Regions from separate parts of the Brevundimonas sp. TWP2-1 genome, predicted to be linked through region 2. Evidence: predicted binding sites of a transcription regulator. Region 2 holds the regulator's gene; the other holds the start of a gene.

Region 1 (15,673 bases), 310 kb from region 2:
CTCGATTCGAGCCCGATACACGGGCGGCGTCGGACGTGGCGCGATTCCGGAGTGTTCGGGCGGCGATGCCCGCCTTGGCCCAAGGACTGTCGATCGAAGACCTGTCGGCGCAGTCCATGGCTGATTGCAGCCCCGGCAAATGGCACCTGGCCCACACCAGCTGGTTTTTCGAAGCTCTGATCCTGGCGTCAGATCCTGATTATCAGCCGGTCGATCCGCGCTTCCAGCAGCTATTCAACTCCTACTATGAAGCTCTGGGCGAGCGGGTGCCGCGTGACCAGCGTGGCCTGATGACACGCCCTTCGGTGGAGGAGGTGCTGGCCTATCGCCGCGAGATCGACCGGCGCATGGCCGCTTGGCTGGCGCAGGGGCCGTCGAGCGGGCTTGAGCGGTATCTGTTCGAACTGGGTCTGCATCACGACCAGCAGCATCAGGAACTTTTTCTGATGGACCTGTTGAACCTGATGTCGCGTTCGCCGCTGGACCCGGCCGCCTATGAGGTGGAACCGCGCGAGCGGCCGGTCGAGACGATGCGCGGCGGCGCGGTCGCGTTCGACGCGGGCCTGGTGTCGGTCGGTCATGGCGGAGCCGGCTTCGCCTTCGACAATGAAGGCCCGGCGCACCGGGTCTGGCTGGAGCCGTTCGCCTTAGCCGCCGATCTGGTGACCAACGGCGACTGGATCCGGTTTATGGAGGATGGGGGCTACACCCGATCGGACCTTTGGCTTTCGGACGGCTGGGCGACGGTGAAGGCCCAGTGCTGGACCGCGCCGCTGTACTGGCGCTGCGACGGCGGCGACTGGACGGTCATGGGCCTGACCGGCCGCACCCCGGTCGATCCCGCGGCGCCCGTGCGCCATGTCAGCTTCTACGAGGCCGACGCCTATGCGCGGTGGGCCGGCAAACGGCTGCCGTCCGAGGCGGAGTGGGAACATGCGGCGACGACCGCGCCCGAGCGTTTCTCGAACCTGTCAGGCGAGGTCTGGCAGTGGACGTCAAGCGCCTATGCGCCTTACCCCGGCTTCAAGCCAACGTCCGGTACCGCCGCCGAATACAACGGCAAGTTCATGGCCAATCAGATGGTGCTGCGCGGCGGCGCCTTCGCCACGCCGTCCGATCATGCCCGAGTGACGTATCGGAACTTCTTCTACCCGCAACAAAGGTGGGCCTTCATGGGTCTGAGACTAGCCGAAGACGCCCCGCACAGGCACGCCGCGCCGACGGACGACGCCCAGACCGCAGGATTCCGGCGCGACATGGTCGAGGGTCTGTCGCGCGATCAGAAGGCCGTGCCGCCCAAATGGTTTTATGACGCCGAAGGGTCGCGGCTGTTCGAAGAGATCACGGCCCTGCCGGAATACTATCCGACCCGGCAGGAGACGGCTTTGCTGCGCGACAGCGCGGTGGCCCTGACCGCCGATTTTGGGCCGAACGCCGTGCTGGTGGAGTTCGGATCCGGGGCCAGCGAGAAGACCCGTATCCTGCTGGACGCCGTACCTGATCTGGGCGCCTATGTGCCGCTGGACATCAGTGAGACGGCGCTATTGGACGCCGCGACCCGCATTCGCGCGGATTATCCGAGCCTGACGGTTCAGCCGGTGCTGGGTGACTTCGAGCATCTGGCGCCCTTGCCGGACGATTTGCCGCGGGGACGCCGAATCGGTTTCTTCCCCGGCTCGACCATCGGCAATCTGCAACCGGACGAGGCCGAGCGTTTCCTGGCGGCGGCGCGACGGATGCTGGGGGAGGGGGCGCTGTTCATCCTCGGTGTCGATTTGGTGAAAGATCCTGCGATCCTGGTCGCCGCCTATGACGACAGCCAAGGCGTCACCGCCGCCTTCAACCGCAATCTGCTGGTTCGGGCGAATGCCGAACTGGACGCCGATTTCGATCTGGCCGCCTTTACGCACCGGGCGGTGTGGAACTCCGAGGCGTCACGGATGGAAATGCATCTGCAGACCGTCACCCCGACGACGGTCCGCATCGGCGATCAGTCGTTCCGCTTCATGAGCGGAGAGACGATCCACACCGAAAGCTCACGCAAGTTCACACCCGAAACCGTCGAAGCCATGGCGAAGGCGTCCGGCTGGGCTGTGGTGCGCATCGACGTGTCGCCAGAACCCAGCGTCGCTCTGGCTCTGCTTCGGGCCTGAATCGGCTTTGGGGCGTCGCAAAGCGCGACGCCCCAAAGCACAAAGAAAAAGGGCGGCGCGTCGATCGACGGGCCGCCCTATTTTATAGGTCTCAGCGGGTTATTCGCCGTCTGCGGCGTCCGCGTCTTTCTTGGTTCCGTGCGACGCTTCACCACCCTTGCGGCCGGCCTGTGCGGCGAGGCTGCGATCCTGGGAGAAGCTTCGTTTTTCGCTGGGGACGCTGGCGCCCCCTTTACGCGCGATTTCGCGCTGACGTTCGGGATCCATGGAGGCGAAACCTCGCTTGGAAACGCCGGAGGGTCGTGTGGGCTGGCTGTCCATCGGGGTCCTTTCAGTGCTGCCGTTGCGCTTGCTGAAGTGAACCCTGTGACTCGGTGACGGTTCCGTTCGGAACCCTGTTTTACTGTCACACCCCTGAACGTCTTCGTGGTTTGACTTCAGGCGGCTCCATAAGGCCTGGAATCACCTTTGCCTCCGCCATCGGGCTCCATCGGTGGAACTTCATCGGGCGTATCGGACGGCTGGATTTCCGGTTGAGGCGTGGTCTCGGGCTGGATTTCCGGCTGGGGTGTCGTGGGGGTGGGTTCGATGTAGGTCATGATGATCTTCTCCTTGCCCTTGACCAACGCGACCCCGCCATGGACGTTCAAAGGAACCACTGGTCGCCCGGTCGGTTTGTTGTGCGAACCCGGAGATCGACATGACCAACACACCCATTACTTCGCCTTCGCCAGACGACATCGTTCTGGACGATGACGATCTGACGCAGCGTCTGGACCGCGAAGCCGACGCCATTCTTGCCGGGGGCGAACGCCGCACCTTCGGCGAAACCGCATCCATTCGCCAGGCCGTGCGCGAAGACGTAGGCCTGGTGCGCGAGAAGATTTCGGGTCGCGTGCATCGCGTCCAGGAAGATATTCAGGACAGCCCGATGAAGGCGACCCTGTATGCGCTGGGCATCGGCGTGATCATTGGCATGATCCTGCGCCGCTGATCCAGGCGAGACCTTTAGGCAGGCCCCGCCGGTTCACGCTGGATCGGGGCCTGTCTCATTGCGGCGTCCGACACGAAGGGATTGGTGCGGCGTTCCTCGCCAAAGGTCGAGATCGGTCCGTGCCCCGGCACAAAGGTGACGTCGTCGCCCAGCGGCCAGAGCTTTTCGATCACCGAGCGGATCAAGGCCGGCGGATCGCTCATCGGGAAGTCAGTGCGGCCGACCGATCCCTTGAACAAGACGTCCCCGACCTGAGCAAAACGCGCCGCGCGATTGAAGAAGATCACGTGGCCCGGCGTATGGCCGCGACAGTGACGCACCTCCCAAGTGGTTTCGCCCAATGTGACCGTGTCGCCATCCTCAAGCCAGCGATCAGGCGTGAAGGGGCGAGCGTCAGGCAGGCCATACATCCGTCCGCTCTCGACGATTCGGTTGATCCAGAACTGATCCGCCTTCTGAGGGCCAGTGATCTGGACGCCAGTCTTCTCCTGCATCTCGGCCGCACCGCCTGCATGATCCAGATGGCCGTGGGTGATCCAGATCTGGTCTAGCGTCAGGCCGCGCCGCTGAACCTCGCCCAGAACCACATCCACCGATCCGCCCGGATCGATCACGGCGGCCTTGTTGGTGGCGGTGCACCAGACGGTGGTGCAGTTCTGCTGAAGCGGGGTGACGGGCGTGACGAAGACGCCGATGGGGGAGGCGGGCTGGCTCATGCGGCCAACATAACCCTGCCTGATGCGCGAAACCACCGGCCGCGATCACGCCCGCGTTGACCTTTGGGGCCCTTCTCGACATAAGGGCGGGCTTCGAGGCGCCGCTCATTCCCAAGACCTGGGGCAGGGCGGTCTTCTTGCTTTATCCATTCCGCGCCGGCCGTCCTTAAGGCCCATGCGCCACAGAGCGTCAGAATCCCGACCATGCAAGTCGTCGAAAAGTCGAACGAAGGCCTCAGCCGCGTGATCGCGGTGACCATTCCTGTTGCGGAGCTGAACGCCAAGCTCGAAGCCCGCGTCAAGGAAGTCGCGCCGCAGGTGAAGCTGAAGGGCTTCCGTCCGGGCAAGGTGCCGGTCGCCCACGTCAAGAAGACCTTCGGCCGTGAATTCATGGGCGAGATCATCAACGTCGAACTGAACGAATCCAGCCAGAAGGCTCTGGACGAAGCCAAGGTCCGTCCGGCTGCGCCTGCAGAGATGAAGCTGACGTCCGACATGGACAAGGTCATCAAGGGTGAGGAAGATCTGGCCTATGAGATGGCCCTGGAAATCATGCCCGATTTCACGCCGATCGACCCCAAGACCCTGAAGCTGGATCGCCCGACCTATGAAGCGTCGGACGCCGATCTGGACGAGGCGCTGACCGAACTGGCTGGCCAAGCCAAGTCCTACGAGGACAAAAAGGGCAAGACCGTCAAGGCCGCCGAAGGCGACCAACTGACGATCGACTTCCTGGGCAAGCTGGACGGCGAGCCTTTCGACGGCGGCACGGCCGAGGACGCGGACCTGGTGATCGGCTCGGGCCGCTTCATCCCCGGCTTCGAAGAGCAGCTGACGGGCGCCAAGGTCGGTGAAGAGAAGACCATTGAGGTCACCTTCCCCGAGAACTATCAGGCCGCCCACCTGGCCGGCAAGCTGGCCACCTTCGACGTCAAGGTTAAGGCCATCAAGGCCGAGGTCGAAGCCAAGGTCGACGAGGACTTCGCCAAGCGCATCGGTCTGGAGTCGCTGGACAAGCTGAAGGAACTGCTGAGCCAGAACCTGAACCAGCAATACGCCGGCGCCGCCCGCTTCAAGCTGAAGCGCGCCCTGCTGGACCAGCTGGACGAAGCCCATGACTTCCCGCTGCCGCCTAAGATGGTGGACGCCGAGTTCGACGGCATCTGGCAACAGGTCGAGGCCGACAAGAGCGCCGGCCGCCTGCCTGAAGAAGACGCCGCCAAGTCCGACGAAGACCTGAAGGCCGAATACCGCAAGATCGCCGAGCGCCGCGTGCGCCTGGGTCTGGTCCTGGCCGAGATCGGTCGCGCCAACAACGTCCAGGTCACCGACCAGGAGCTGAACGCCGCCATCCTGCAGGAAGCCCGCAACTATCCGGGCCAGGAACAGGCCGTCCTGAACTTCTACCGCCAGAACCCCAACGCCGCCGCCCAGATGCGCGCGCCGATCTACGAGGAGAAGGTCGTCGACCTGATCGTGGGCGTCGCCGACGTGACCGATACGCCGATCACGAAGGAAGAACTGCTGAAGGAAGACGAAGACGAGGGCTGATCGCCCTCGCTTCCAAATGATCCAAAGGCGGAGGTCGCAGGGCCTCCGCCTTTTTCATGTCTGGCCACGGCCTTGTAAGGCGGCCTTCATGACCGATATGCAGAGTAACAAGACGTGCGGTTTTTGAGTCGCGCGTCCCCAGCATTCCCGAGAAGGCTATATGCGCGATCCGATTGAACTGATGAACATGAACCTGGTGCCGATGGTGGTGGAGCAATCCAGCCGTGGCGAGCGCTCCTTCGACATCTTCTCGCGCCTGCTGCGCGAGCGGATCATCTTCCTGACGGGGCCGTTCGAGGACGGCATGGCGTCGCTGATCTGCGCCCAGCTGCTGTTCCTTGAGTCGGAGAACCCGAAGAAGGAAATCAGCATGTATATCAACAGCCCCGGCGGACAGGTGTCTTCGGCGCTCGCGATCTACGACACCATGCAGTACATCAAGAGCCCGGTTTCGACCGTGGTCATGGGCATGGCGGCCTCGGCCGGCTCGCTGATCCTGACGGCCGGCGCGGCTGGGCAGCGGATCGCCCTGCCGAACGCGCGCATCATGGTGCACCAGCCGTCGGGCGGGTTCCGTGGTCAGGCGTCGGACATCGAACTGCACGCTGCGGACATCCGCTACACCAAGAAGCGCCTGAACGAGATTTACGTCCACCACACCGGCCGGACGTACGAGGAAGTCGAAAAGACGCTGGACCGCGACCACTTCATGTCGGCCGAGGAAGCCAAGGCCTGGGGCATCGTGGACCACGTCTATGATCGCCGCGAACAGGCCGACGCCGACGGCGTGAAGACGCCCGGCAACTAAGCCGCCCGACAAACGACCAAAAAAGGCGCGCCGATCGCGGCGCGCCTTTTTCATTTTATGCTATCGGAACCGCCATGCAGTTCACACGAGATCCAAGCGGCACGGTCGAAGTCGACGGCGAAACCTATGCCTGGGAGCTTCGTCGCCAGCCTCAGCCCAAGGGCGGCAATGTCTGGGAGGGCATGGCCGTCTCTCTGCGCCACGTCGACTTCAAGCGCGAGGCCATCGTGCAGTTTCCCCCGCCGCTGCGACCCAACGGCCGGCCGGATGTGGAAAAGCAGCGGGTCAATGTCGATGCGGTGCGCACCGCCATCACCTCGGCTATCGCAGCCGGATGGGATCCGGCCTCACGCGGCAAGGCCGTGGTGTTTGACGTGGACGCCGACGGCAACTGAAGGGCGTCATGGCTTCTGGCGAAATACTCTGAAGCCCGGCTCCTGGGCCATGGCCAGCATTTCGGTGTCTCCGGAGGTGTCGCCATAGGCGGCGACCAGCGTCATGTCGTCGCCATAGGCCGCCTTCAGCCGACGCACCTTCTCTTCACCCCGACAGTTCGGACCCGCAAAGGCGCCTGTGATTCGGTCTTCGGCGTCGAACACCAACTCGGTGCCCAGCAGAGCTTCTGCGCCCAGCTTTCGGGCAAAAGGCGCGACCGTCGTGGTGGGGGAGGCGGTCACGATCACGCGATGGGCGCCGCGCTCGCCCCAGTCGTTCCAGACCGCAAGGGCATCGGGCCGCATGAAGCGTGGCCAGACTTCTTGCGCGAACTGCTCGGCCTCGGCTTCCAGCGTCTGACGATCGACGCCTTGCAGAAACTCCTTCACTGACGCCGCCTTGATCCGACCCCGGTCGCGGTCCCTAGCATAGGCCGCCACGGCGGGCGCCAGCTTGACCAGACCCAGCGCCCAGGCGCCGGGACCTGCACGCCAACGCAGGAATTCGGTGAAACTGTCGCGAATCGTCAGTGTCCCATCGAAATCGAACGCGACAATGGGTCGCCCTGCGGCCTCGGACTGGCGCAAATCCTGCACGATCCCCATGTCAGACATTCGCCTTGATCCCCGCCGACACTGATCCATCCACGCACTGCAACAATCCCTTGCCGCCTTCGGGGTTGTCGTCGCACGTGGGATGGGTAATTGTCATTTTTTGAAGACCTTCGCAGCCAGAGTACTGGCATCAATGTGAGGGAAGCGCGTTTCGGGCCATTTCGGTTCGCCCCGCGGGAGTGAGATAAGGGTCTATGACCAAAGCAGCCGGCTCAGACGCCAAAAGCACTCTGTACTGCTCGTTCTGCGGAAAGAGCCAGCACGAGGTCCGCAAACTCATCGCGGGCCCGACCGTCTTCATCTGCGATGAATGCGTCGAACTGTGCATGGACATCATCCGCGAAGAGCACAAGATCGGCTTCAAGAAGACGACCGACGGGGTTCCCACGCCCAAGGAGATCCGCGACGTCCTGGATGACTATGTCATCGGACAGAGCCACGCCAAGAAGGTGCTCTCCGTCGCCGTCCACAACCACTACAAGCGTCTGAACCACGCGACGAAGAACAACGACGTCGAGCTGGCCAAGTCGAACATCATGCTGATCGGGCCGACCGGCTCGGGCAAGACGCTGTTGGCCCAGACGCTGGCGCGTATCATCGATGTACCCTTCACCATGGCCGACGCCACGACCCTGACCGAAGCCGGTTACGTGGGCGAGGATGTCGAGAACATCATCCTGAAGCTGCTCCAGGCCTCCGATTACAACGTCGAACGGGCTCAGCGCGGCATCGTCTACATCGACGAAATCGACAAGATCAGCCGCAAGTCGGACAACCCCTCGATCACCCGCGACGTCTCGGGCGAGGGCGTGCAGCAGGCCCTGCTGAAGATAATGGAAGGCACTGTCGCCTCCGTTCCGCCCCAGGGCGGTCGCAAGCACCCGCAGCAGGAGTTCCTGCAGGTCGACACCGCCAACATCCTCTTCATCGTCGGCGGCGCCTTCGCCGGCCTTGAGAAGGTGATCGCGGCGCGCGGGGCGGGCGCCTCGATCGGCTTCGGCGCCAAGGTCAAGGAAATCGACGAGCGTCGCACAGGCGACATCCTCAAGGGCGTCGAGCCTGACGACCTGATGCGGTTCGGCCTCATCCCCGAGTTCATCGGCCGTCTGCCTGTTCTGGCGACGCTGGAAGACTTGGACGAAGCGGCGCTGGTCACCATCCTGACCGAGCCGAAGAACGCGCTGGTCAAACAGTACAAGCGCCTGTTCGAGATGGAGAATGTCGAGCTGACCTTCACCGACGACGCCCTGATCGCCGTCGCCAAGAAGGCCATCACCCGCAAGACCGGCGCGCGTGGTCTGCGTTCGATCCTGGAAGGCATTCTGCTGGAAACCATGTTCGAACTGCCGACCTTCGAAGGCGTCGAAGAGGTCGTGGTCAACGCCGAGGTCATCGAAGGCAAGGCTCAGCCCCTGCTGATCTATTCCGAAGTGTCGAAGAAAAAGGCCGACGGCGCCGCCTGATCGGGCCATTGATCGAAAAGAATTGGGCCGGGGAGGGCGACCTCCCCGGCCTTTTTCGTTCAGTTCGGCGTATTGATCAGCACGGCCGGCGTTACCGGCTGACCCGTCGCCTGGGCGACCAATTCGGCGGTGCGGGTTTCGATGACGGCTTCCAGGCGGGCCAGAAACTCGTCCTTGGGCAGGCCTACGGGGATGGGGTCGAGGAACTCCAGCGTGGCGACGCCGGGATGCTTCTCGTATTTTTCCTCAGGCCAGAAGACGCCGAGGTTGCTGGCGAGCGGCACGACCGGCATGTCGAAATCGCGGTACATGTGCCAGACGCCGGACCGATATCTGAACTTCCGGCCGACGGGCGCGAGGTGACCCTCGGGATAGATCAGGATTTTGCGGTTTTCGGCAAGGGCCTCGGCGGCGCGCATGGCCAGGGCCTTGCGCGCTTCATGGCCGCCGCAGCTATTGACGACGATGGCGCCCAGCTTCTTCAGCACGCCGCCCAGCAGTGGAAACTTCTCCAGATGGTCGCCGGTGACGAAGGCGATGTCGTCGAACTGGTCGTAGGTGGCGAAGCCGTCGCCCCAGCTCTGGTGCTTCGAGGCGATGATGAAGGCGCCCTCGGGCAGCCGATCCTTGCCGCGCACGTCCAGCCGGATGCCGGCGAAGATCGCCATGGCCTGGACCATGCGCTTCACATAGCGGCGGATGACCCAGCTGGCGGGACCGCGACCGGGCGCGAGCGCCGCAAATGCAGCCGTCAGCCCATAGCTGATCGACAAGATCCAGTAGGCGACATTGAAGGCGAAGCTGCGCATCGGGCGACTATGGCAGAAAGCTTGGCCTTGTCAGGCTCTAAGCCGCTTTTTCCAGTGCGGCCGCAGCGGTGACGCAGTTTCGACCGGCGCGCTTGGATTCGTAGAGGGCGGCATCGGCGCGCTCCAGCAGGCTGGCGGCGGTTTCGCCCCGCTGACGCTGAGCGAAGCCGGACGACAGTGTCACGGAGCCGAGGTCATCATTGGTCGAGCGCCGACGCAGGGCGCGTGAGGCCACGTCGTTGCGGATGCTTTCCAGCGCCGCCATGACGACGCCCGCGCCTTCGCCGGGGAAGATGATCGCGAATTCCTCGCCGCCGAACCGGGCCGCAAATCGGGTCTTGCCGCAGATGTTGGACAGGACGGTGGAGACATAGCGCAGCACCTGATCACCGGTCTGGTGTCCCCAGGTGTCGTTGAAGCGCTTGAAATGGTCGATGTCGAGGATGGCCAGGCTGAGCGGCGATCCGTCGTCCTCGGCGCAAGCGGCCTCAAGCCGTTCGTCGAAGGCCTTGCGGTTGGCCAGGTTGGTCAGGGCGTCGGTCATGGCGTCGCGGCGCACCTGTTCCAGGTTCTCGCGCAGGCGGATGACTTCCTTGTTGGACTTCTCCAGGCGTTTTTCCAGGATCGCGGTCTCGCGGCGCACGCGGTTGGTTGCGGTAGACAGACCGCCGACCAGATCCTTCAGCGAGGATGGATCCTCGACGGTTTCCATGGAGTGTGAGGCGTCGGCGAGGGTCTCGCCATAGTCGTGCTGGGTCTTGTGGGCCATGGCGATGGCGCTGGCGACGCTGGCCAGTTCGCGGTCGAGGACGGCGCCGACATCACGGATCTGATCCGGCAGACGCCCGCGCGGCAGGAACTCCGCGGCCAGCATCTCCGACGTCTTGTCGGTGATGACCGTGGACTGTGCGAGAAGGCGTCGGATTTCCTGGGCCAGGGCGCCGTCAGGATCGCTGAGATAGTGCAGCCAGAGTTCGAAGTTCAGCGGCGTCGGCCAGACGCCCGCCTTTTCCATTTCGGCGATGACATCACGCGCCAGGGCGTAGGCTTGTGGACCCCGGAGCGACGTCTCGACCTGATTGAACATTCTTCTTCCCCTTGGCTCCTGTTCTGGAGCTGTATCGGGGCGCAGACTAAGGAGTGTTCCGTAATGCAGGGTAAACGGCGCGGGATTTCACCGCGCCGTTATGTACGAATTCAGGGGCGGACGACGACCGGGCGGCGAAGGAAGGCCGGGATGTCGTCGCCGAAGCCGCGCACGCCCTGACGTTGCGTGTCGTCCTTGGCGGCCTTGCGGTCGCCGCGACGGTCGGATTGCAGCAGGTGAGGCTCGCGGTCGGCGCGGTCGGGACGCTCTGCACGGTCCGTACGCGGGGCGCGGGGTGCCTCGACCGCTTCGACCGTCTCGACGGCTTCAACCGCTACCGGGGCAGGAGCGGCAACTTCGACAGCGGCGGCTTCCGGGCGGGCCTTGCGCCGGCTGCGGCTGCGGGGGGCTTCGGTTTCCTGAGCCTGAGCAGCTTGAGGTGCAGCAACGGCGACGACTTCGGTCGGCTCGGCGGCGGGGGCGCTGCTGTTGCGCGACCGGCTGCGGCTGCGCTCTCCCGAACGCTCACGTCCGCCGGAGCGTTTGTCGTCGCGGGCGGGGCCGTCCTTGATGGCGGCGAAGTCGATGCCGTCCAGAACCAGCTCCTGCGGGTCCATCTTGATCAGCTTCAGCACCTTATCCAGCGACTTGTCGTCGGCCGGGGTCACGATCATGAAGGCCTGGCCTAGCTTGCCCGCGCGGCCGGTGCGGCCGATCCGGTGAACATAGTCGTCGGCGTGGTGCGAGACGTCGTAGTTGAAGACGTGGCTGACGTCCGGGATGTCCAGACCGCGCGCGGCGACGTCGGAGGCCACCAGGATCTTCAGCGCGCCCGAGCGGAAGTCCGCCAGGGTTTTGGTGCGTTGCGACTGGTCCAGGTCGCCGTGGATCGGCGCGGCGTCGAAGCCGTGCTGCTTCAGCGACTTGGCGACGATATCGACTTCGGATTTGCGGTTGCAGAAGACGATGCCGTTGCGCACGTCCTCACGGCCGACCAGCGCGCGCAGGGCGGTGCGCTTGGCCTTGGGGTCCGAGGTGGGGATGCGGACGACGTACTGGGTGATGGTGTCGGCGGTCATCGCCGGACGCGAGGCCTCGATCCGGGTCGGATCCTTAAGGAAGGCGGCCGTCAGGCGCGTGATCTCGGGCGGCATTGTGGCCGAGAAGAACAAGGTCTGGCGACGCGGCGGCGTCAGTTTGAAGATCTTCTCGATGTCGGGGATGAAGCCCATGTCGAGCATGCGGTCGGCCTCGTCCACGACCATGATCTCGACGCCGTTCAGCATCATCTTGCCGCGTTCGAACAGGTCCAGAAGGCGGCCCGGCGTGGCGATCAGGACATCGACGCCCTTGTTCAGGGCCGCGACCTGGTCGCCCATGGAGACGCCGCCGATCAGCAGCACCCAGGTCAGTTTGGTGCCCTTGGCGTATTTGGCGAAGCTTTCCGCGACCTGGTCGGCCAGCTCGCGGGTCGGGGCCAGGACGATGGCGCGCGGCATCCGGGCGCGGGCTCGACCGGTGGACAGGCGATCGACCAGCGGCAGGGTGAAGGCGGCCGTCTTGCCGGTGCCGGTCTGGGCGATGCCCAGGACGTCGCGGCCGGCGAGGGCGACCGGGATCGCCTGTTCCTGAATGGGGGTGGCGGTCGTGTAGCCGGTGTCGGCGACGGCCTTAAGAGTCGTGGGCGAAAGGCCCAATTGGGAAAATTCGGTCATGAATCCTTGGGAGAGAAAGCGTCTGCGTGCATCAAGCAACGGAACCGCCCCTCTTTGGGCGAGCGGGCGGCGCGTTTCGCAGACCTGTCCCGAGGCTGGGGGCGATATAGAAGTCCCTGCGCCAAAGTCAAGTATTCACGATATGTCGTCCGAGCGGACTGTGCGGAATAAATTCCCACGGTCAAGCTGGAACTCTGCTTGACTCCTTGTCCCCTGAAGGATGCATATAAGAGAACAAAAGGAGAACCGTGGTGCGGCCCGATCACGATATCGAAGTCCTGCGCGAACGTCTGAAAGCGATGGAAACGGACGCATCTCCGACCGACGATGCACGCTTCAACCTGGGGTATGAGGAGGCGGACCGGCATCTAGGCGGGCTGGCGATCCATGCCCTGCACGAGATCTACGCCCCGACCACGCCAGATACGACGGCGGCCTTGGGGTTCGCCGTGGGGCTTGTTCAGCGGGCGGCGGGCGACCGGCCCGTGGTCTGGGGCGTGCAGGCCATGGCAGGGTTGGAGACGGGGCAGATCCATGGGCCGGGCTTGCGCGAGATGGGGCTGGATCCCGGCCGGGTGGTGCTGGTGCGAGTCAAGGAGACGAAGGACCTGCTGACGGCGGGAGAAGAGGCGCTGACTTGCGGCGCCGTGGGGGCGGTGCTGCTGACCACCTGGGGCGAGAGCAAGATGTTGAGTCTGACGGCGACGCGGCGGTTGTCGATGGCGGCGGGGCAGGGACGAGCGACGGCGATTCTGACGCGCTTGGCGGCCCAACCCCAGCCGAGCGCTGCCGAGACCCGGTGGCGGGTCAGGGGGGCTTTGTCGCGCGCGCTGGAAGCCGAGGCGCCCGGTCATCCGACCTATGCGGTTGAACTACTGCGACATCGGCTGGGCGCGCAGCCTAACACCTGGATCATGGAGTGGGATCGTGAGCGCGAAGTCTTCCAAAAAGGCGGACATGAATACTTGGAACGAGCGGCGATATCTGGCGATCTGGTTTCCCCTGTTGCCGACGGATCGGTTGCGGCGTGAGGAGGGACAGGCCGACTCTTCGGCTGAGCCGGTGACCGTCTTGGTGGAAAAGGTGAAGGGCGCGCTGCGTCTGGCGGCCGCGAATGTGCAGGCGCTGGCGCTGGGCCTTTCGCCCGGCATGACCCTGGCCGATGCTCGGGCGCGGGCGCCGGACATCCGGGTGGTCGCGCACCGGCCCGAGGCGGACGCGGCCCTGCTGAAAAGGGTGTTGCTGGATTTCGGCCGGTTCACGCCGATGGCGGCGACCGACGGTGCGGACGGGCTGACGCTGGACGTGACGGGCTGCTCCCATCTGTTCGGGGGCGAAGAAGGTCTGGTCCGGTCGGTCGTGGCTAGGGCGCGAGGTGTCGGGTTGGCGGTTCGTCTGGCCCTGGCCGGCACGCCCGAGACGGCGCGCGCCCTGGCGCGGTTCGGGCGTGGTGGAATTTACGAGGGGGAGGGGCAGAGCCAGGCGCTGCGCCACCTGCCTGTCGCGGCGCTGGAGCTGTCGGACAAGGAGACGCAGGCCCTGTCGCGGGCGGGACTGAAGACCCTGGCTCATCTGGCCGACCGTCCCACCGCGCCCATCGCCGCGCGCTTCGGCGTGGCGGCGGCGACGCGGCTGAACCGGGTGATGGGGCGTGAGGACGCTCGGATCCGGCCCGAACGGCCTGTGCTGGTCATTTGCGTCAATCGCATTCTGGTCGAGCCGATCACGGAGACGACCGACATTGAGGCGGTTATCGGCGATCTGCTGGTCGAGGCCATGGATCAGCTCGACCTGCGCGGTCAGGGCGGTCGGGCCTTCCAGACCGCCTTCTTCCGTCTGGATGGAGAGGTGCGCCACATCACGGTTCGCACCGGTCGGCCCAGCCGGGATGTCGTTGGAGTGTTGCGCCTGTTCCGCGAACGGCTGGCGGCCTTGGCGCGGCCGCTGGATCCCGGTTTCGGCTTCGACCAGTTGCGGCTGTCCGTGCCGGTCGCCGATCGTCTGGCGTCCAAGCAGCGGGGCTTCGACCGGACGCCGCCGGGCGCCGAGGACTTGGGCCGGCTGATCGACCGTCTGACCGCGCGCCTGGGGGCGGAGGCCGTCAGCCGATTCGAATCGGTAGAGTCGCATCGACCCGAGCGCGCAGTGCGTCTGACCCCTGCGGCCCTGCCGATGGGTGAGATCGCCGCCTGGCCCGAGCCGGATCCCGCCGACCCGCCGCTACGGCCGCTGCAGATGTTCGATCCGCCCCAGCCTGTCGTGGCCACGGCGGAGGTGCCCGACCATCCGCCGAACCGCTTCATCTGGCGGCGGGTGGATCACCGTCTGGTCCGGGTCGAAGGCCCCGAACGCATCGCCCCCGAATGGTGGCGCAGGCTGCGGGGGCCGCTGGAGCCCACCCGCGACTATTACCGCGTCGAGAACCAGGAGGGCCGCCGTTTCTGGCTGTTCCGCTCCGGCTTCTACGGCGAGGAGCCGGCGCCGCGCTGGTTCGTGCACGGGGTCTTCGCATGAGCGCCTATGCCGAACTGGCGACGCGCAGCAACTTCTCCTTCCTGGAAGGGGCGTCGCATCCGAAACATTTGGTGTTGAGCGCCATCCTACGCGGCCACACCGGCATGGGGCTGGCCGACCGCAACACCCTGGCGGGGGTGGTGCGGGCCTGGAGCGCGCTGAAGACGCTGCGCGAGGAGGGCTGGTCGCCCCCGGACCGGGTGCGCCAGGGCGGCGGACCTGGCGAGACGGTGCTGGTGGAGGATTCGTTTCCCATCGACATCGACCCGGAGGAGATCAAGGCGAGGGCCAAGGCTTTCAAGCTGATCCTGGGCGCGCGGCTGCGGTTCAACGATGGGACGCCGGACATCCTGGCCTATCCGGAAGATCGACAAGGCTGGGGGCGCCTGTGCCGCCTGCTGACCCTGGGCAACAGCCGAGCAAAGAAGGGCCAATGCGAGATCGGCCTGCGCGACCTGCTGCGCGCGCCCGAGGGGCTGCTGCTGATCGTCATGCCGCCGCGCCGGCTGGAGGGGCTAGAGGCCCTGCTGCGCCAGGTGAACGACGCTGCGCCGGGCGCCGTCTGGCTGGGCGGCGCCATGCGTCGGTTGGGCGACGACCGCCGCCGCCTGGCGCGGTTGAAGGCCTTTGCGGCGGCAGGCGCGCCGTTGCTGGCAGTCAACGACGTTCTCTATCACGACGCCGAACAGCGTGACCTGCAGGATGTCGTCACCTGTATCCGCGAGGGGGTGACGCTGGAGGGGGCCGGCCGCCGCCTGGACCAGAACGCCGAACGCCACCTGAAACCGCCCGCCGAAATGAGCCGCCTGTTCGC
Region 2 (15,673 bases):
CTTCACCCCCTGGATGAAATCGGGGATGTTTTCCGGCGTGCCGATCTGTTTGAGCATGGTCAGCGCCTCTTCGTTGGCGCCGCCGTGCGACGGGCCCCACAGGCAGGCGATGCCGGCGGCGATACAGGCGAACGGATTGGCGCCCGACGAACCGGCCAAGCGGACGGTCGAGGTCGAGGCGTTCTGTTCGTGGTCGGCGTGCAGGGTGAAGATGCGGTCCATGGCGCGCACCAGGGCCGGATCTACGTTATAGTCCTCGGCCGGCACGGCGAAGCACATGCGCAGGAAGTTCTCGGCATAGGACAGGTCGTTGCGCGGCGACACGAACGGCTGGCCGATGTGATATTTATAGGCGCGGGCCGCGATGGTCGGCATCTTGGCGATCAGGCGGATGGCCGAGATGTCGCGCTGCACCGGATCATGGATGTCCAGGCTGTCGTGATAGAAGGCTGACAGGGCGCCGACGGTGCCGACCATGATGGCCATCGGGTGGGCGTCGCGGCGGAAACCCTCGAAGAAGCGGTCGAACTGGCTGTGCAGCATCGTGTGCATGGTGATGCTGTCTTCGAACTTCTCGAACTGCTCGGCCGTCGGCAGCTCGCCGTGCAGAAGCAGGTGGCAGACCTCGACGAAGTTCGACTTCGACGCCAACTGATCGATGGGATAGCCACGGTGCAGAAGCACGCCGGCATCGCCGTCGATGTAGGTCAGGGCCGATTCGCACGCAGCCGTGGAGGTGAAGCCCGGATCGAAGGTGAAGGCGCCCGTTCCCGCATAGAGCTTGCGGATGTCGATGACGTCCGGGCCGGTGGAGCCCGAAAGGACCGGCAACTCGACGGTCTTGTCCTCGAAGGACAGGGTCGCCGAGCTGGCGGGTTTGGCTTGTTCAGTCATGAATGCCCCTTTGCATCATACGTCCAGCGCGGGGAGGCGTCGGCCGCTTTTTGGTTTGTGGGTGATCACTTAGTCTGTTGCAGCGCATCATCCAAGCGCCCGAGACTTTCGTCGCGCCCAAGAGCTGACAAAGTTCGTGCAATATCGGGTGATGTTGACCCAGCGGTAAGGGCCGCGCGCATCGGCGGACCGATCTTGCCGAAGCCGACGCCCTCGGATTCAGCGAAGGCTTTGAGCTCGGCTTCCAGTGCGAAAACGTCCCAAGACTGGAACAGAGCCAGCCGGTCACGCAGGCGACCGAGGCGGTCCAGAGTCTCACCGGTCAGCAGGGCCTGTCCCTTGTCGTCGAGAACCAGCGGGCGAGTCTTCAGGACGAATGCGGTCTGATCGGCCAGGTCCAGCACGGTCTTGGCGCGGTCCTTCACGAAGGGCATGGCGCGTTGAAGCCGGGCTTCGTCCGCCTCGGCGAGGATGTGTCCGCGCTGCAGGTGCATGTCCAGCGTCAGCTTGGCCAGGCGCTCGTCGTCGGCAAGACGCAGCCAGTGCGAATTGACGTGAGCCAGCTTGTCGAAGTCCAGCCGGGCCGGAGCCTTGCCGATGCCGGCGAGATCGAACCATTCCACCGCCTGGGCGTCGCTGAACAGTTCGTCGTCACCGTGGGCCCAGCCCAGCCGGGCCAGATAGTTGCGCATGGCCTCGGGCAGATAGCCCATCTCGGCATATTCGTGGACAGCTTGGGCCCCGTGGCGTTTTGACAGTTTGGCGCCGTCGGGCCCGTGGATCAGAGGGATATGGGCGAAGGTCGGCCGGGTCCAGCGCAGGGCGTCGTAGATCAGGCTCTGGCGGGCGGCGTTGTTCAGATGGTCATCGCCGCGAATGACGTGGGTCACGCCCATGTCGTGATCGTCCACGACGACGGCGAGATTGTAGGTCGGCGCCCCGTCCGAGCGCAGCAGGACCAAGTCGTCGAGATCTTCGGTGGACCAGCTGACCGAACCCTGAACCTCGTCGGCGACGGTGACGGTCGTCGCCTTGGGGCGGCGGAAGCGCACGACGTGGGGTAGGGCCAGGTCATCGACCGTGGGCTCGCGGTCGCGCCAAGGCGATTCGAAGGTGCGTTTTTCGGCCTTGGCTTCATCGCGCAGACGGCCGGTGTCCTCGGCAGAGGTGAAGTCACGGTAGGCGTGGCCCGTTTCGAGCAGTTGATCGACCACCTCGCGATGGCGGTCGGCGCGGCTGTACTGGAACACCGGCTCTTCGTCGGCGAACAGCTCCAGCCAGCTCAGGCCGTCGAAGATGGCCTTGACCGCCTCGTCGGTGGAGCGTTCGCGGTCGGTGTCCTCGACCCGGATCAGGAAACGCCCAGCGTGTCTCTTGGCGTACAGCCAGTTGAACAAAGCGGTTCTCGCTCCGCCGATATGCAGATAGCCTGTCGGCGAGGGGGCGAAGCGGGTGACGACAGTCGAGGAGGGTGAGGTCATAGGCGATGGGTCCGTAAGCGAGGCCCTTATACGCCCCGACGCGGCAAAGCCTACCCCCGCCGCGCGATTGCGCGCGTGGTTGGGCGAGGAGGTCGCGGCGCAGACGCTGCGATGGCGGTTGTGGGCACCGGTCGCGTTCGGCGCCGGCGCCGCGGTCTATTTCGCCCTGCGGATCGAGCCGGGGTTGTGGCCTCTGTTGCTGGGCGGAGTCGTCGCCTTTGCGGCCTGGATCGCGGCCAGGCGGCGGGGATGGGCGCGACGTCTGACCTGGCCGTTGTTGATGATGGCCTGTGTCGCCGGCGGTTTGGCGGCCGCCAAGGTCCGCACCGAAATGGTCGCCGCGCCCATCGCGCCCGCAATGAGCGAGCCGACTGTGATCGAGGCCTGGGTCGTGGACGTCGACAGTCCTGGCCAGAGGGGCGCGCGGATCGTGATCGCGCCGGTCTGGATACCCGGGCTGACGCCCGAACAGACGCCCGTGCGTTTGCGGGCGACGGTGCGGGGCGAACCGCCCAAACCAGGCGAGGCGATCCGTCTCTTCGGCATCCTCAATCCGCCACCGGCGCCGGCCAGCCCCGGCGCCTATGATTTCGGCCGCAACGCCTTCTTCCAGGGGATGGGCGGCGTGGCCTTCGCCCTGGGTGAGACACGGCCGGCCGATCTCGCGCCGCCGCCATGGCGGCTTCGGTTGGCGATGGCCGTAAATGGCGCGCGGTACGCCCTGGCGGAGCGGATCGTGGCGCGCCTGGGCGAGCGGACGGGCGGCATCGCCGCCGCCATGACCACCAGCCACGAAACCTGGATCAGTCAGGAGGACATGGACGTCATGCGGGATTCCGGCCTGGCGCACATCCTGTCGGTGTCCGGGCTGCACATGGCCATCGTCGGCGGTTTCGTCTTCTTCGCCGTGCGGCTGGGCGTGGCGGCCTGGCCTTGGCTGGCGCTGCGGGTTCCGGGCAAGAAGGTCGCGGCCATGGCGGGACTGACGGCGGTGGGCGTCTATCTGGTGGTGTCGGGTGCGCCGCCCCCGGCCGAGCGAGCGGCCATCACCGCCTCCATCGCCTTCCTGGCCATCCTGTTGGATCGCCAGGCGGTGACGATGCACGGCCTGGCCGTCGCGGCCTTCATCGTCCTGGCCATCCAGCCGGAAGCCATCGTCACGCCGGGCTTCCAGATGTCGTTCGCGGCGACCGCCGCACTGGTCGCCCTGGTCGAGGCCTGGCCCAAACGAACGCGAGAGATTTCCGCCCCGTGGCCGATCCTGGCGATCCAGCGGTTCGGCGGCTGGCTGACGGCGGCCGTCGCGGCCAGCGTCGTGGCGGGGCTGGCGACCGGGCCGTTCGCCATGCAGCATTTCAATCGCACGGCCATGTACGGGCTGTTGGCGAACCTGGGCACGTCGCCAGTCGCGGACTTCATCCTGATGCCGGCCCTGGCCATTGGAGCCGCGCTGGAGCCGCTGGGATTGGGCGGGCCTTTCCTGGCGGTTGCGGGATCGGGCGTCGATCTGATGCTGTCGATCGGAACCTGGACGGCGGGGCTGCCGGGGGCGGTGCGAACGGTGGCCAGTGCGCCGGACTATGTCCTGCCGATCGCCTTCCTGGGGGTGCTGTTCATCTGTCTGTGGCAGGGGCGGCTGCGATGGCTGGGCCTGCCGCTGGCGGCGGCGGTGCTGGTCTGGCCGCGCGCGCCGACGCCGGATGTGTGGATCGGAGACGGGGGGACAAACGCCGCATTTCATCGCGAGAGGGAGGCGGTCGTCGTCAGGCCCGGCGTCCGAGAGTTCGCCGTCGATCTGTGGTCGCGGCGGCGCGGCCTGACCATGACGGATCGGCCTGAGACGGGCTGGGTCTGCGAGCGCTTTTCTTGTCGGCCAGAAGCTGAGCGGGTCGGTCCTGTCGCGATCTGGTGGGGACGCAGGTCTCCCAGTCCGGACCAGATGGAGGCCTTATGCCGCGCGGCGCCCGTCATAAGCGTACGCGCGGTCGTCACATCAATCCCAAGTGCTTGTCAGGATCGCCTGGTGCTCGACGGCGTCGATTTCGCCAGAGGCGGCGCGGTCGAGTTATGGCGTGTCAGTCCGTCTGAAACGGGCCGATGGCGCGCCGTCTGGACGGCCGACGTGCGGGGCGACCGCCCCTGGGCACGCCAGCCGAACCCGGACGTCAGTGATAGCGGCGCATGAGGCCGACCAGCTTGCCCTGAACGGCGACCTGATCCGACCCGTAGATCTTGGTTTCATAGTTGCGGTTGGCGGGCTCCAGCGCGATGGAGGCGCCCTTCTTGCGAAGCCGCTTCAGCGTTGCGTGTTCGCCTTCGACCAGCGCCACGACGATCTCGCCCGAGGAGGCGTTGTCGGTCGATTTGATGACCACCATGTCGCCGTTCAGAATGCCCGCCTCGATCATCGAATCGCCTTCGATCTCAAGCAGGTAATGTTCGCCCGAGCCCAGCATGGATTCAGGAACGGGATAGCGCGCCGTCTCGTGCTCGATGGCGTCGATTGGCGTGCCGGCGGCGATCTTGCCCATCAGCGGCAGTTCTCGAGTGTCATTGGCCGCAAGCGGCGCCACGGCGCGGCCGCCGCCGCCTTCGATCACGTCAGGCTTGAACCCGGCCCGGCCGCGCGGCGCGCCGGCCGTGGCCTGTTCGGGCAGTTTGGTGACTTCCAGGGCTCGGGCGCGGTGGGCGAGGCGGCGGATGAAGCCGCGCTCCTCCAGCGCCGTGATCAGCCGGTGGATGCCCGACTTGGACGCCAAATCCAGCGCCTCCTTCATCTCGTCGAACGAAGGGGAGACGCCCGTCTCCTGTATCCGTTCGTGGATGAACATCAGCAGTTCGTGCTGCTTGCGCGTGAGCATCGCCAGGCCCTCATGCGCCCGCCGACGAATCGGAACGGGCCGTGAACATTTGTCGATGTTCTGTAAGTGTTCCTTCCTAATGTCAACTTAACAGCGCCCTTAGGACGCCGCGTGACGCAAGGAATGCGATCAGGCCGCCAGCAGTTGCCGCGTCGCCGCCTCGACATCCGCCTGACGCATCAGGCTCTCTCCGACCAGTATGGCCTGGGCGTGGGCGGCCGAGACGCGCTCGACATCTTCAGGCGTGAAGATGCCGCTTTCGGCGACCAGCAGGGCGCGGACCGGGCTGAGCATCGACAGGCGCTCGGTCACTTCCAGGTCGACCTCGAAGGTGCGCAGCGACCGATTATTGACCCCGACCAGATCGCCCCCGAGCGCACAGGCGCGGGCCATCTCTTCTTCGTCATGGGTTTCGATCAGGGCGTCCATGCCGAAGCGTTCGGCCTCGGACAGCAGTTCTGCAGCCAGCCGATCATCGACCATGGCCAGGATGATCAGGATGCAGTCGGCGCCCAAAGCGCGGCTCTCGGCGACCTGCCAAGGATCGACCAGGAAATCCTTGCGCAGACAGGGCAGGGCCACCGCATCGCGGGCCTGGCCCAGATAGGCGTCATCGCCCTGGAAACTGGGGCCGTCGGTCAAGACAGAGAGGCATGCCGCGCCGCCCGCCTGGTAAGCACGCGCCAGGGCCGGCGGGTCGAAGTCGGGCCGGATCAGCCCCTTGGACGGACTGGCCTTCTTGATCTCGGCGATCAGGGCGGGACGACCGGTCTCTTCTCCCACACACTCAAGGGCGGCGCGGAAACGACGCGGAGCCGAAGCGGTGCGGGCGAGAGCCTCAATCGCGTCCTGCGACGTGGCGGCCTTGCGGGCGGCGACGTCTTGGCGCTTGTAGGCGGCGATGTGGTCCAGAACGTCGGTCATGCGGGGTCTTCGCTTTCCAGCGGCGTGGAGGTGATGCGGGCCAGACGCTCCAGAGCCTCGGCGGCCCGGCCGTCGTCTATGGCGGCGGCGGCGAGGATAGCGCCTTCGGCAAGGTCGGCCGCCCGGTCCGATACCACGAGGGCGGCGGCGGCGTTCAGCAGCACGATGTCGCGGTAGGGACCTGTGGCTCCCGCCAGCAGCGCGCGCAGGGCGACGGCGTTCTCCTCGGCGTCGCCGCCACGGATGTCTGCGATGGAGGCGCGCGGCAGGCCGGCGTCCTCGGGCGTGACCTGGAAGCGGCGAACCGCGCCGTCCTTCCATTCCGCGACTTCGGTCGATCCAGAGGTCGCCAGTTCGTCCAGGCCCTGTCCATGGACCGTCCAGGCTCGGGTCGCGCCGAGCCGACCCAGCACCTCGGCCAAGGGCTCCAGCAGGCGGGGATCATAGACGCCCATGACCTGGCGTTTCGCAGATGCCGGGTTTGATAGCGGCCCCAAAAGATTGAAAACTGTGCGAAAACCAATCTCAGCTCGCACGGGCCCGACATGGCGCATGGCCCCGTGGTAGGCGGGCGCGAACAGGAAGCAGATGCCGGCCTCGTCCAGCGCCTTCCTCTGCTGAGCCTGATCCGCTATCAGGTTCACGCCCAGGATCGACAGAACGTCGGAAGACCCTGATTTCGAAGACATCGCCCGGTTGCCATGTTTGGCGACCTTCAGGCCCGCGCCGGCCAGAACGAGGGCGGCGGCCGTGGAAATGTTGTAGGTGTGCTGACCGTCGCCGCCGGTGCCGCAGGTGTCGATCACCTCGTACGGATGATCCAGCGTGAGAGCGGCCTCGCGCATGGCGCCGGCGAAGGCGGCGATCTCATCCACCGTCTCGCCGCGCATCCGCATGGCGGTGACGGCGGCTGCGACTTGCGACGGGGTCGGCTCGCCGCGCAGGCAGGCGGCGAAGAAGTCGTGCGCCTGTTGCGATGTCAGCGGATGGCCCTCGACCAGTCGGGCGAGGATCGGCTTGAACCCGTCGCCCACGATCAGGCGGCCGCGAGGCGCTTCACGCCGGCGATCTCAAGGAAGTTGGCCAGCATATCGTGACCGTGTTCGGTGGCGATGGATTCCGGGTGGAACTGCACGCCGTGAATCGGGCGGGTGCGGTGCTGCAGGCCCATGATCTCACCATCGGCGGTCCAGGACGTGACCTCCAGACAGTCGGGCAGGCTCTCGCGCTTCACGGCCAGCGAATGATAGCGGGTGGCGGTGAAGGGCGACGGCAGGCCGGCGAAGACGCTCTTGCCCTCGTGCAGGATGGGCGAGGTTTTTCCGTGCATCAGCGTCTTGGCGCGGATCACGTCGCCGCCGAAGGCTTGGCCGATCGCCTGATGGCCCAGGCAGACGCCCAGGATCGGCATCGACGACGGAGCGGTCTCGATCAGCGGCAGGCAGATGCCGGCCTGGTCCGGCGCACAGGGGCCGGGCGACAACAGCACGGCGGCGGGGTTCAGCGCCCACGCTTCGTCCACCGTCAGGTCGTCGTTGCGCACCACATGCGTCGGCGCGCCCAACTCCGCGAGGTAGTGGACGAGGTTATAGGTGAAGCTGTCGTAGTTATCGACGACGAGGATCATGGCTTGGCTTCTAGGCTCGACAGGCGTCCGCGCCAAGCGGGCGCGGCGGTAAAGCGCATTTTAACCCGACCCGGAGATAAATGCGGCTGTGAAACTCGCCGCTGAAAAAGATATCGCCGCCAAGATCGCCGCCGCCAAGGCGAAGCTGGTCGTGGTCGAGACAAAGCCCAACCCGGTCGCCGCCCTCGGCGCCGCTGCATTCGCCGCGACGGCGGCTGTGCTGATGGCGGGCGTCGTCATCGTCGGCCCTGGGGTTCACTTCGACGATCCGACAATGACCGTTACGCGCTAACGATTGCCGGTGCGGAAGCGCCAGGCGTCGTCGGCCGCCCGCATCGGCGCGCGCGCCTTGTGCTGGGTCTCGGCGTATTCGGCCGCAGGATCGCTGTCGGCGACCACGCCGGCGCCGGCCTGGACGAAAATCCGGTCGTCGGCGAACAGGGCGGTGCGCAGGGTGATGCAGATGTCCGCCTCGCCGCCGGCCGAGATGTAGCCGACGCCGCCACCGTAGCCGACGCCACGCTTCTCGCTTTCTAACTCGTCGATGACTTCCATGGCCCGCACCTTTGGCGCGCCGGACAAAGTGCCGGCAGGAAGGGCCGCCAGCAGGGTGTCGACGGCGTCCAGCTTCGGATCGGCCTTGCCGCGCACGTTGGAGACTATGTGCATGACCTGGCTATAGCGTTCGACGACGAAGCTCTCGGTCACCTCGACCGTGCCGGGTGCAGCGACCCGACCGACATCGTTGCGGCCCAGGTCCAGCAGCATCAGATGCTCGGCCCGTTCCTTGGGGTCGGCCAGCAGTTCGACTTCCAGCGCCTTGTCCGCCTCGGGCGTCGCGCCGCGCATGCGGGTGCCGGCAAGCGGGCGAATGGTGACCTCCCCGTCTTTCAGCCGAACCAGAATCTCGGGGCTGGAACCGGCCAGCTGGAAGCCCTCGAAGTTCAGATAGAATAGATAAGGTGAGGGGTTCTGGCGACGCAGGGACCGATAGAAGGCGAACGGATCCTCGGTCCAGAGCGCCGAAAACCGGTGGCTGAGCACGACCTGGAAGATGTCGCCCGCGCCGATGTAGTCCTTGGCCTTGGCGACCATTTCGCCGAACGCGGCTTCGTTCACGGGTGAAGTGAAGGTCGGCGCCGGCGTTTCCTGCGGCGCGGCGCGGACGGGCAGGGGCTCGCGCAGCGCGGTCTCGAAGGCATCCAGTCGCGCCACAGCGGCGTCGAAGGCCTCGCGTGGGGCGATGCCGGCGTCGGGATAGGCGGCGGAGATGAGAACGATCTCGTGGCGCACGGAATCGAAGATGGCGACCAGCGACGGACGGGTCAGAACGGCGTCCGGCAGATCCAGAGGATCGGGGTTGGGCGCGCCCAGCGGCTCCAGCAGGCGAACCATGTCGTAGCCGAAGACACCGAACAGGCCGGCGGCCATGGGCGGCAGGCCATCGGGCAGATCGAACTTCGACGCCGCGATCAGGGCGCGCAGCGATTGAAGCGTCGGCAGGGCTTCGGGCGTGAACCGGCCCTCGGCGATGGCCGGCCCGCGCGACAGTTCCGCCGCGTTCGAACGACAGCGCCAGACGACGTCGGGGTCCAGCGTCAGGATCGAATACCGTCCCTTGACCGCACCGCCCTCGACAGATTCCAGCAGACAGGCGTAGGGGCGGTGCCGACCCAGTTTCAGATAGGCCGAGACCGGCGTTTCCAGATCGTCGATGATCCGGCGCACCACCACCTGCGGCCGACCGGCCGAAAGGCCGGAGCCGAAGGCGTCGAAGTCGGCTTGCCCCGATACGGCCTCGGTCATTGCGCCGGGGCGGCGGGCGTCGCGTCGGCCGACAGGCCCAGGGCCGAGCGGGCCTGAGCCGGGTCGTTCTTGGCCTTGGAGCGCTGGGCGCCGGCGGCGAAGGACGTCTCGACCATGGCCTGGACCAGTTCCTGCGTCAGGCGCGGACGAACCTGCTCGGCCAGCGGCCCTGCCACGGCGGGATTGGCGGCACGGACGTTGTCCACGCGACCGACGACATAGGCGGTCTGCGACGCGGGTTGTGAGAAGGCCTGGCCCTTGGACTGGCCGAACAGACCTTGCAGCACGCCCTGACCCAGCGAGTCCTGCGTCGCCTGGTTGCGGACGACGCCGGTGCGGACCGTCAGGGGCGCATTGACCGAGCGGGCGACGGCGGCGATCTCCTCGCCGTTGCGGACGCGGGTGGTCAGTTCTTCCGCCTTGGTCGAAAGGCGACGCATCGTCTCGCGCTGGATCCATTGGGCCGTCAGGGGCTCGCGCACCTCGGCCAAGGTTGGCAGGGCCGACGGACGGATGTCGTTCACGCGCACGGCGAAATACTGGCCCTGGCCGGCGTCGATCACGTCGCTTTCGCCGCCTTTGGTCAGACCCCAGGCCGTCTCGAAGATTTGCGGCGGGGCGTTCAGCGCCTGGGCGTTCGGCAGTTTGCCGTCGCGGGTGAAGGGCGGCAGATCGACCACGCGGCCGCCGGCTTCGCGGGCGGCGTCGGCCAGGTTCTTGCCGGCCGTGCGAGCGGCTTCGTACTTCTCGACCTTGGCGTAGGTCTGGGTCTTCACGTCTTCGGCGCGCAGTTCCTGGATCAGTTCTTCACGTGCGCTCTCCAGCGTCGCAGGCGCGGCGGGCTGGATGGCGGTGACCTTGGCCACGGCGAAGCCGACGCCGGCCTGGACCGGGTCGGAAACCTGGTTGGCTTGCAGGCCGAAGACGGCGCCGGCCGTCGCGGCGTCGCCGATGGCGGAGCGGGGCGTGGCGTCGAAGGTCGCGGGCGTGACGTTGTTGGCGCGACCGACGTCGGCCGGCGACTGGCCGGCGCGCAGGGCGGCGGCGATCTTCTGGGCCGTTTCGCGGTTCGGCGCCGTCAGGGTGACGAAGGTGCGGGTTTCGGGCTTGCCCAGAGTGTCCTTCTTGAACTCGAAACGCTCGCGGATGCGGTCTTCCGAAATCGGCGTCGCGGCCGAGGCTTCAGGCGTGAACAGGACGACGGAGACCATGCGGAACTCCGGCGCACGCAGGCGTTCGGCGTTTTCCTGGATGAAGGCGTTCAGCTGGGCGTCGGTCGGGGCGGGGACCTGGCCCGCCATTGCAGACGTGACCTCGAACCAGCGACCGTCGCGGCTTTCGAAGGCCGATCCGGCCAGCAGCGCACCATAGATGCGCGGCACGCGGGCGCCGGCGAAGACGGCGGCGCCGAAATGTTCGGTGACGTATTGGTCGCGCAGGTCCTGTTCCAGCATGGCCGGGGTCAGGTTCTGCTGGGCCAGGGCGGCCTCATAGGCCTGTTGGTCGAACTGGCCGGTGACCGAGTTGAAGAAGGCTGGGATCTGGCGGATCTGCTTGACGATCAGTTCCTTGCCCGGGCGGATGCCCGCCTTCCAGGCCCAGTTCAGGAAGCCCAGCTGCTGGGTCTGCTCGGTCAGGAACCGGGTGTGGATGTTCTCCGCGACCAGTTCCTCGTTGGTCAGAGGACGGCCGACCTGCTGCTGCAGGCGTTCACGCACCTGATCGAAGGCCGTGCGGAACTCCACCTCGTTCATCGAACGGTCGCCCGCATCGATGACGTGCTTGGGACCCAGGTTCGAGAACACGTCCATCCGCGCGCCGACGATCACGAAGCTGATCGCGATCAGGACAAGGAGGGCGGCCGCCCATTTGGATCGAGAGAAGGCGCGGAAGGCGGTAAGCATTCGAAAACCCGAGACTGGCCGAGATTGGGGCCGATGTTGGCGTCAGTGGTCGCGTATAGTCGGGCCGGGCACGCTGCTGCAAGGACGGCATCGTGTTCGGATTGCGGCGGAGCCCCTTGGCTTCGCGGTTTTCGCCTTCTAGACAGGCGGCCATGAAACAATCCGTGAAGTTGATCGTCGGCAATTGGAAGATGAACGGCCTGTCGGCCGCCCTGGCGCAGGCTGAAGCGATAAGGGACGCCGTCAGCGCAGCAGGGCAGGGGCCTAGGGTCGTCCTGTGCCCGCCGGCCACGCTGGTCGATCGGATGCGTGCGGCTCTGACCGGCAGCGGCGTCGCCGTGGGCGGTCAGGACTGCCATGAGAAACCGGTCGGCGCCTTCACCGGCTCGGTATCTGCGGAAATGCTGGCCGATGCGGGCGCGACCGTCGTGATCCTTGGGCATTCGGAACGCCGCGCCGCCTTTGGCGAGACCGATGCGGATGTCGCCGCCAAGGTCGAGGCCGCTATCGCCGCGGGGCTGGAGCCCATCGTCTGCGTCGGCGAAACGCTGGAGCAACGCGAGGCGGGCGAGGCCATCGCCGTCGTTTCCACACAGGTCGAGGCTTCCTTGCCCATGGGCCTGTCCGAGCGCGACTTCGCCGTGGCCTATGAGCCGGTATGGGCCATCGGGACCGGTCTGACGCCGACGCTGGAACAGATCGCCGAAGTCCATGCCGCCATCCGTGCGGCCATAATCAAGCGGCTGGGCGAGAGCGCGCGAACCGCGCCGATCCTTTACGGCGGCTCGGTGAAGCCCGAAAACGCCCAGGACATTCTGGCCACGCCGGAAGTCGGCGGCGCCCTGGTCGGCGGGGCGTCGCTGAAGGCCGACGATTTCATGCCTATCGTCAAAGCGGCTGCCTGACGTTTGCTCCGGGCCGGCTTCGATGATAGAGGCCGCCGCTTGATCGGCGCAGATCCGCGCCCACATGAATGACGCCATGCTCCAGACCATCCTGCTCGTCGCCATCATCATCATCGCCGTGTCCCTGACGGGCGTGGTGCTGCTTCAACGTTCCGAGGGCGGCGCCCTGGGCATGGGCGGCGGACCGTCGGGCTTCATGACGGCGCGCGGCGCAGGCAACCTGCTGACGAAGGTGACCTGGATCCTGGCCTTCCTGCTGTTCGGCCTGACCATCGTCCTGACCGTCGTCGGCAACATGGACCGCGCTTCGGTCTCGGTGATCGACGCCGACGCCGTCGGCTCGCTGGCCACCACGCCGCAGACTCAGCAGCAGGCACCCGCCCAGCAACAGCCCGCCGCTCCGGCCCAGCCGACGGCTCCGTCGCTGGACGATCTGGAAGCCAGCCTGCCGTCGGCGACGACGGCGCCGGCCCAACAGCCCGCCCAGTAACGGTCAGGCCAACGATCCGACTTCCCGAAAGCGCGCCGCAGGGCGCGCTTTCTTCTTTTGATCAACAGTTCGATTCGCAGCGGGCGATGCGCCGTTCGCGAATCATGGAGTAAGGTGTCCGCCCATGGCTCGCTATGTGTTCATCACCGGCGGCGTGGTTTCCTCGCTAGGAAAAGGCCTCGCCTCTGCCGCTCTCGGCGCTCTTCTGCAGGCGCGTGGCTACAAGGTCCGGCTGCGCAAGCTGGACCCCTATCTGAACGTCGATCCGGGCACGATGAGCCCGTACCAGCATGGCGAGGTCTTCGTGACCGACGACGGCGCCGAGACCGACCTGGACCTGGGCCACTACGAGCGGTTCACGGGTGTGTCGGCGGCCAAGTCCGACAATATCACCACCGGCCGGATCTATTCGACCATCCTGGAGAAGGAACGTCGCGGCGACTATCTGGGCGCGACCGTCCAGGTCATTCCCCACGTCACCGACCAGATCAAATCCTTCTGCCTGACCAAGGCTCTGACCGATGACGGCGAGGAGGTCGATTTCGTCCTGGTCGAGATCGGCGGCACGGTCGGCGACATCGAGGGCCTGCCGTTCTTCGAAGCCATCCGTCAGCTGGGCCAGGATCTGCCGCGCGGTCAGTCCTGCTTCGTCCACCTGACGCTGCTGCCCTTCATCAAGACCGCCGGCGAGATGAAGACCAAGCCGACGCAGCACTCGGTCAAGGAACTGCGCTCGATCGGCATTCAGCCGGACATCCTGCTGTGCCGCTGCGAGTTTCCGATCCCGGCGGAAGAGAAGCGCAAAATCGGCCTGTTCTGCAATGTGCGCGAAAGCGGCGTGATCCAGGCGATGGACTCGGCCGACATCTACGCCGTGCCGCTGGATTACCACCGCGAAGGTCTGGACCGTGAAGTCCTGGCCCATTTCGGCATCGACGACGCGCCGGAGCCCGACCTGACGATGTGGCAGGAGATCGCGAGGCGGCGGCTTCAGCCGGACGGCGAAGTCACCATCGCCGTGGTCGGCAAATATACCGTGCTCAAGGACGCCTATAAGTCCCTGATCGAGGCCCTGCATCACGGCGGGGTGGCCAACAACGTCAAGGTCAACATCGACTGGGTCGAGGCCGACACCTTCGAAGGCGACCCCGAGGCCTGCGAACAGCGGCTGCAAGGCGCCCATGCCGTCCTGGTGCCGGGCGGATTCGGCGAGCGCGGCTCGGAAGGCAAGATCGAGGCGGCGCGGTTCGCCCGCGAACGCAACATTCCCTATTTCGGCATCTGCTTCGGCATGCAGATGGCGGTTATCGAGGCGGCGCGGAACCTGGCCGGCTATCCCAAGGCCTCGTCCACCGAATTCGGTCCGACCGCCGAGCCGGTCGTCGGCCTGATGACCGAATGGACCCAGGGCAACCAGCGGGTTCTGCGCCAGCAGGGCGGCGACCTGGGCGGCACCATGCGGCTGGGCGCCTATGATTCGACCCTGACGGCTGGATCCAAGATCGCCGAAATCTACGGCTCCACCGCCATCAGCGAGCGTCACCGCCACCGCTACGAGGTCAACATCAACTATCGCGAGGCGATCGAGCAGAAGGCCGGCCTGGTCTTCGCCGGCTTGTCGCCCGACGGCGTCCTGCCCGAGACGGTGGAGCGCCCTGACCATCCCTGGTTCATCGGCGTCCAGTATCATCCCGAGCTGAAGAGCCGACCGTTCGCGCCTCACCCGCTGTTCGCCAGCTTCATCGGCGCGGCCGTGGTGCAAAGCCGCCTCGTCTGAGGGAACGCCGTTCACGGACTCGGTCAGGTCTGCGTTGTGCAGTATGATGCCCAGAACGGATCGATTTGACACGATCCGAGATGCGGCGGGGCCGTCGATGATCGGCGAGTTGCTTTATCACCTGCACCGGCATGTTCGCCTGGTGCTGATCGCCGGCGGGCTGATGCTCGTCCTCGGCGTGATTTTGCTCGGCTATGAGGCCGTGCGGCATAGGGGCGAGCCGCCGGCCCGCCCGGCCGAAGCCGGGCAGGCCTGAGCCGTCAGTCGATCTTCAGCCGCATGAAGATCATCGCCCCGTCAGGATCGCCGCCGTAAAGCGGCTCCAGCGCCGTCGGCACACGGTTCATTGCATAGAGACCGCCGAGTCCGAACCGGACGTTTTCGGCGATCCGCCAGTCACGCACCACGCCGATCGACACCTTGCCGACCGTGTAGAGCGGACCGTGGCCGCCGCCGACGCCGGGAACCAGTTCATCCGTCTCGATTCGTTCGGCGCGGGCGAAGACCGTCCAACGATCGTTGGGGTGGACGGCGGATTCCAGCAACCAGCCGTCTTTCGACTCGTCATGATCGTTGGTCTTGCGGCCCCAGGCCAGGGTCGAGGACCACCACCCGGTCTCGCCTAGCCGCCGGGTGTGAATGGCGCTGGCCGACCATTTGGTCTCGTCCTCGTCCGGCTCCAGCTGTTCCGGCGCGGAGACATCGGCGTAGGAGGCCTGGAGCGACCATTCGTCTGTCGGGTTCCAGGCGGCCCGTACGGACCAGCTGTCCAGCCGTGGCGAATCGATGCCCCAGCGTTCCTCGTCCGGTTCGCGTCCCTTGAAGGCCGAGGTCTCGATCTTAAACCGATCATGCGCCCAGCCCAGGGTCGTCACGCCGAAGACGATATGGGTCGAGTCCAGCCAGTGGTGGGTTATGGGCGCCTCGGGACTGTCCATCGCGCTCATCCGGTGCATGAAGGCGGGCGGGCCGAAGGCGGGCTCGCCGGGCAGGCCGATGTAGCC

What was found. The regulator LexA, encoded in region 2, represses DNA repair genes until DNA is damaged. The targets are predictions, from matches to a motif close to ATGTTCNCNANNTGTTCT.
Region 1: a site for LexA is predicted at 12,577-12,594, ahead of ACP7BH_RS04205 (ImuA family protein). Genes of this name have one in related genera too.

The regions. Positions count from the first base shown of each region.
Region 1 covers NZ_JAFCWR010000001.1:819,712-835,384, reverse strand. The annotation lists gene egtB (ergothioneine biosynthesis protein EgtB) at 1-2,153, shown strand, start outside; gene ACP7BH_RS04265 (general stress protein) at 2,253-2,474, opposite strand; gene ACP7BH_RS04260 (hypothetical protein) at 2,591-2,752, opposite strand; gene ACP7BH_RS04255 (hypothetical protein) at 2,854-3,147, shown strand; gene ACP7BH_RS04250 (MBL fold metallo-hydrolase) at 3,162-3,863, opposite strand; gene tig (trigger factor) at 4,068-5,414, shown strand; gene ACP7BH_RS04240 (ATP-dependent Clp protease proteolytic subunit) at 5,575-6,222, shown strand; gene ACP7BH_RS04235 (hypothetical protein) at 6,297-6,617, shown strand; gene ACP7BH_RS04230 (HAD-IB family hydrolase) at 6,624-7,271, opposite strand; gene clpX (ATP-dependent Clp protease ATP-binding subunit ClpX) at 7,466-8,734, shown strand; gene ACP7BH_RS04220 (lysophospholipid acyltransferase family protein) at 8,794-9,543, opposite strand; gene ACP7BH_RS04215 (GGDEF domain-containing protein) at 9,581-10,630, opposite strand; gene ACP7BH_RS04210 (DEAD/DEAH box helicase) at 10,741-12,345, opposite strand; gene ACP7BH_RS04205 (ImuA family protein) at 12,597-13,376, shown strand; gene ACP7BH_RS04200 (Y-family DNA polymerase) at 13,303-14,859, shown strand; gene ACP7BH_RS04195 (error-prone DNA polymerase) at 14,856-15,673, shown strand, end outside.
Region 2 covers NZ_JAFCWR010000001.1:508,616-524,288, forward strand. The annotation lists gene gltA (citrate synthase) at 1-894, opposite strand, end outside; gene gltX (glutamate--tRNA ligase) at 960-2,375, opposite strand; gene ACP7BH_RS02605 (ComEC/Rec2 family competence protein) at 2,455-4,560, shown strand; gene lexA (transcriptional repressor LexA) at 4,541-5,236, opposite strand; gene trpC (indole-3-glycerol phosphate synthase TrpC) at 5,366-6,160, opposite strand; gene trpD (anthranilate phosphoribosyltransferase) at 6,157-7,194, opposite strand; gene ACP7BH_RS02625 (anthranilate synthase component II) at 7,197-7,787, opposite strand; gene ACP7BH_RS02630 (peptidoglycan-binding protein) at 7,876-8,079, shown strand; gene trpE (anthranilate synthase component I) at 8,076-9,593, opposite strand; gene ACP7BH_RS02640 (peptidyl-prolyl cis-trans isomerase) at 9,590-11,497, opposite strand; gene tpiA (triose-phosphate isomerase) at 11,650-12,402, shown strand; gene secG (preprotein translocase subunit SecG) at 12,467-12,892, shown strand; gene ACP7BH_RS02655 (CTP synthase) at 13,017-14,669, shown strand; gene ACP7BH_RS02660 (hypothetical protein) at 14,767-14,925, shown strand; gene ACP7BH_RS02665 (hypothetical protein) at 14,930-15,673, opposite strand, start outside.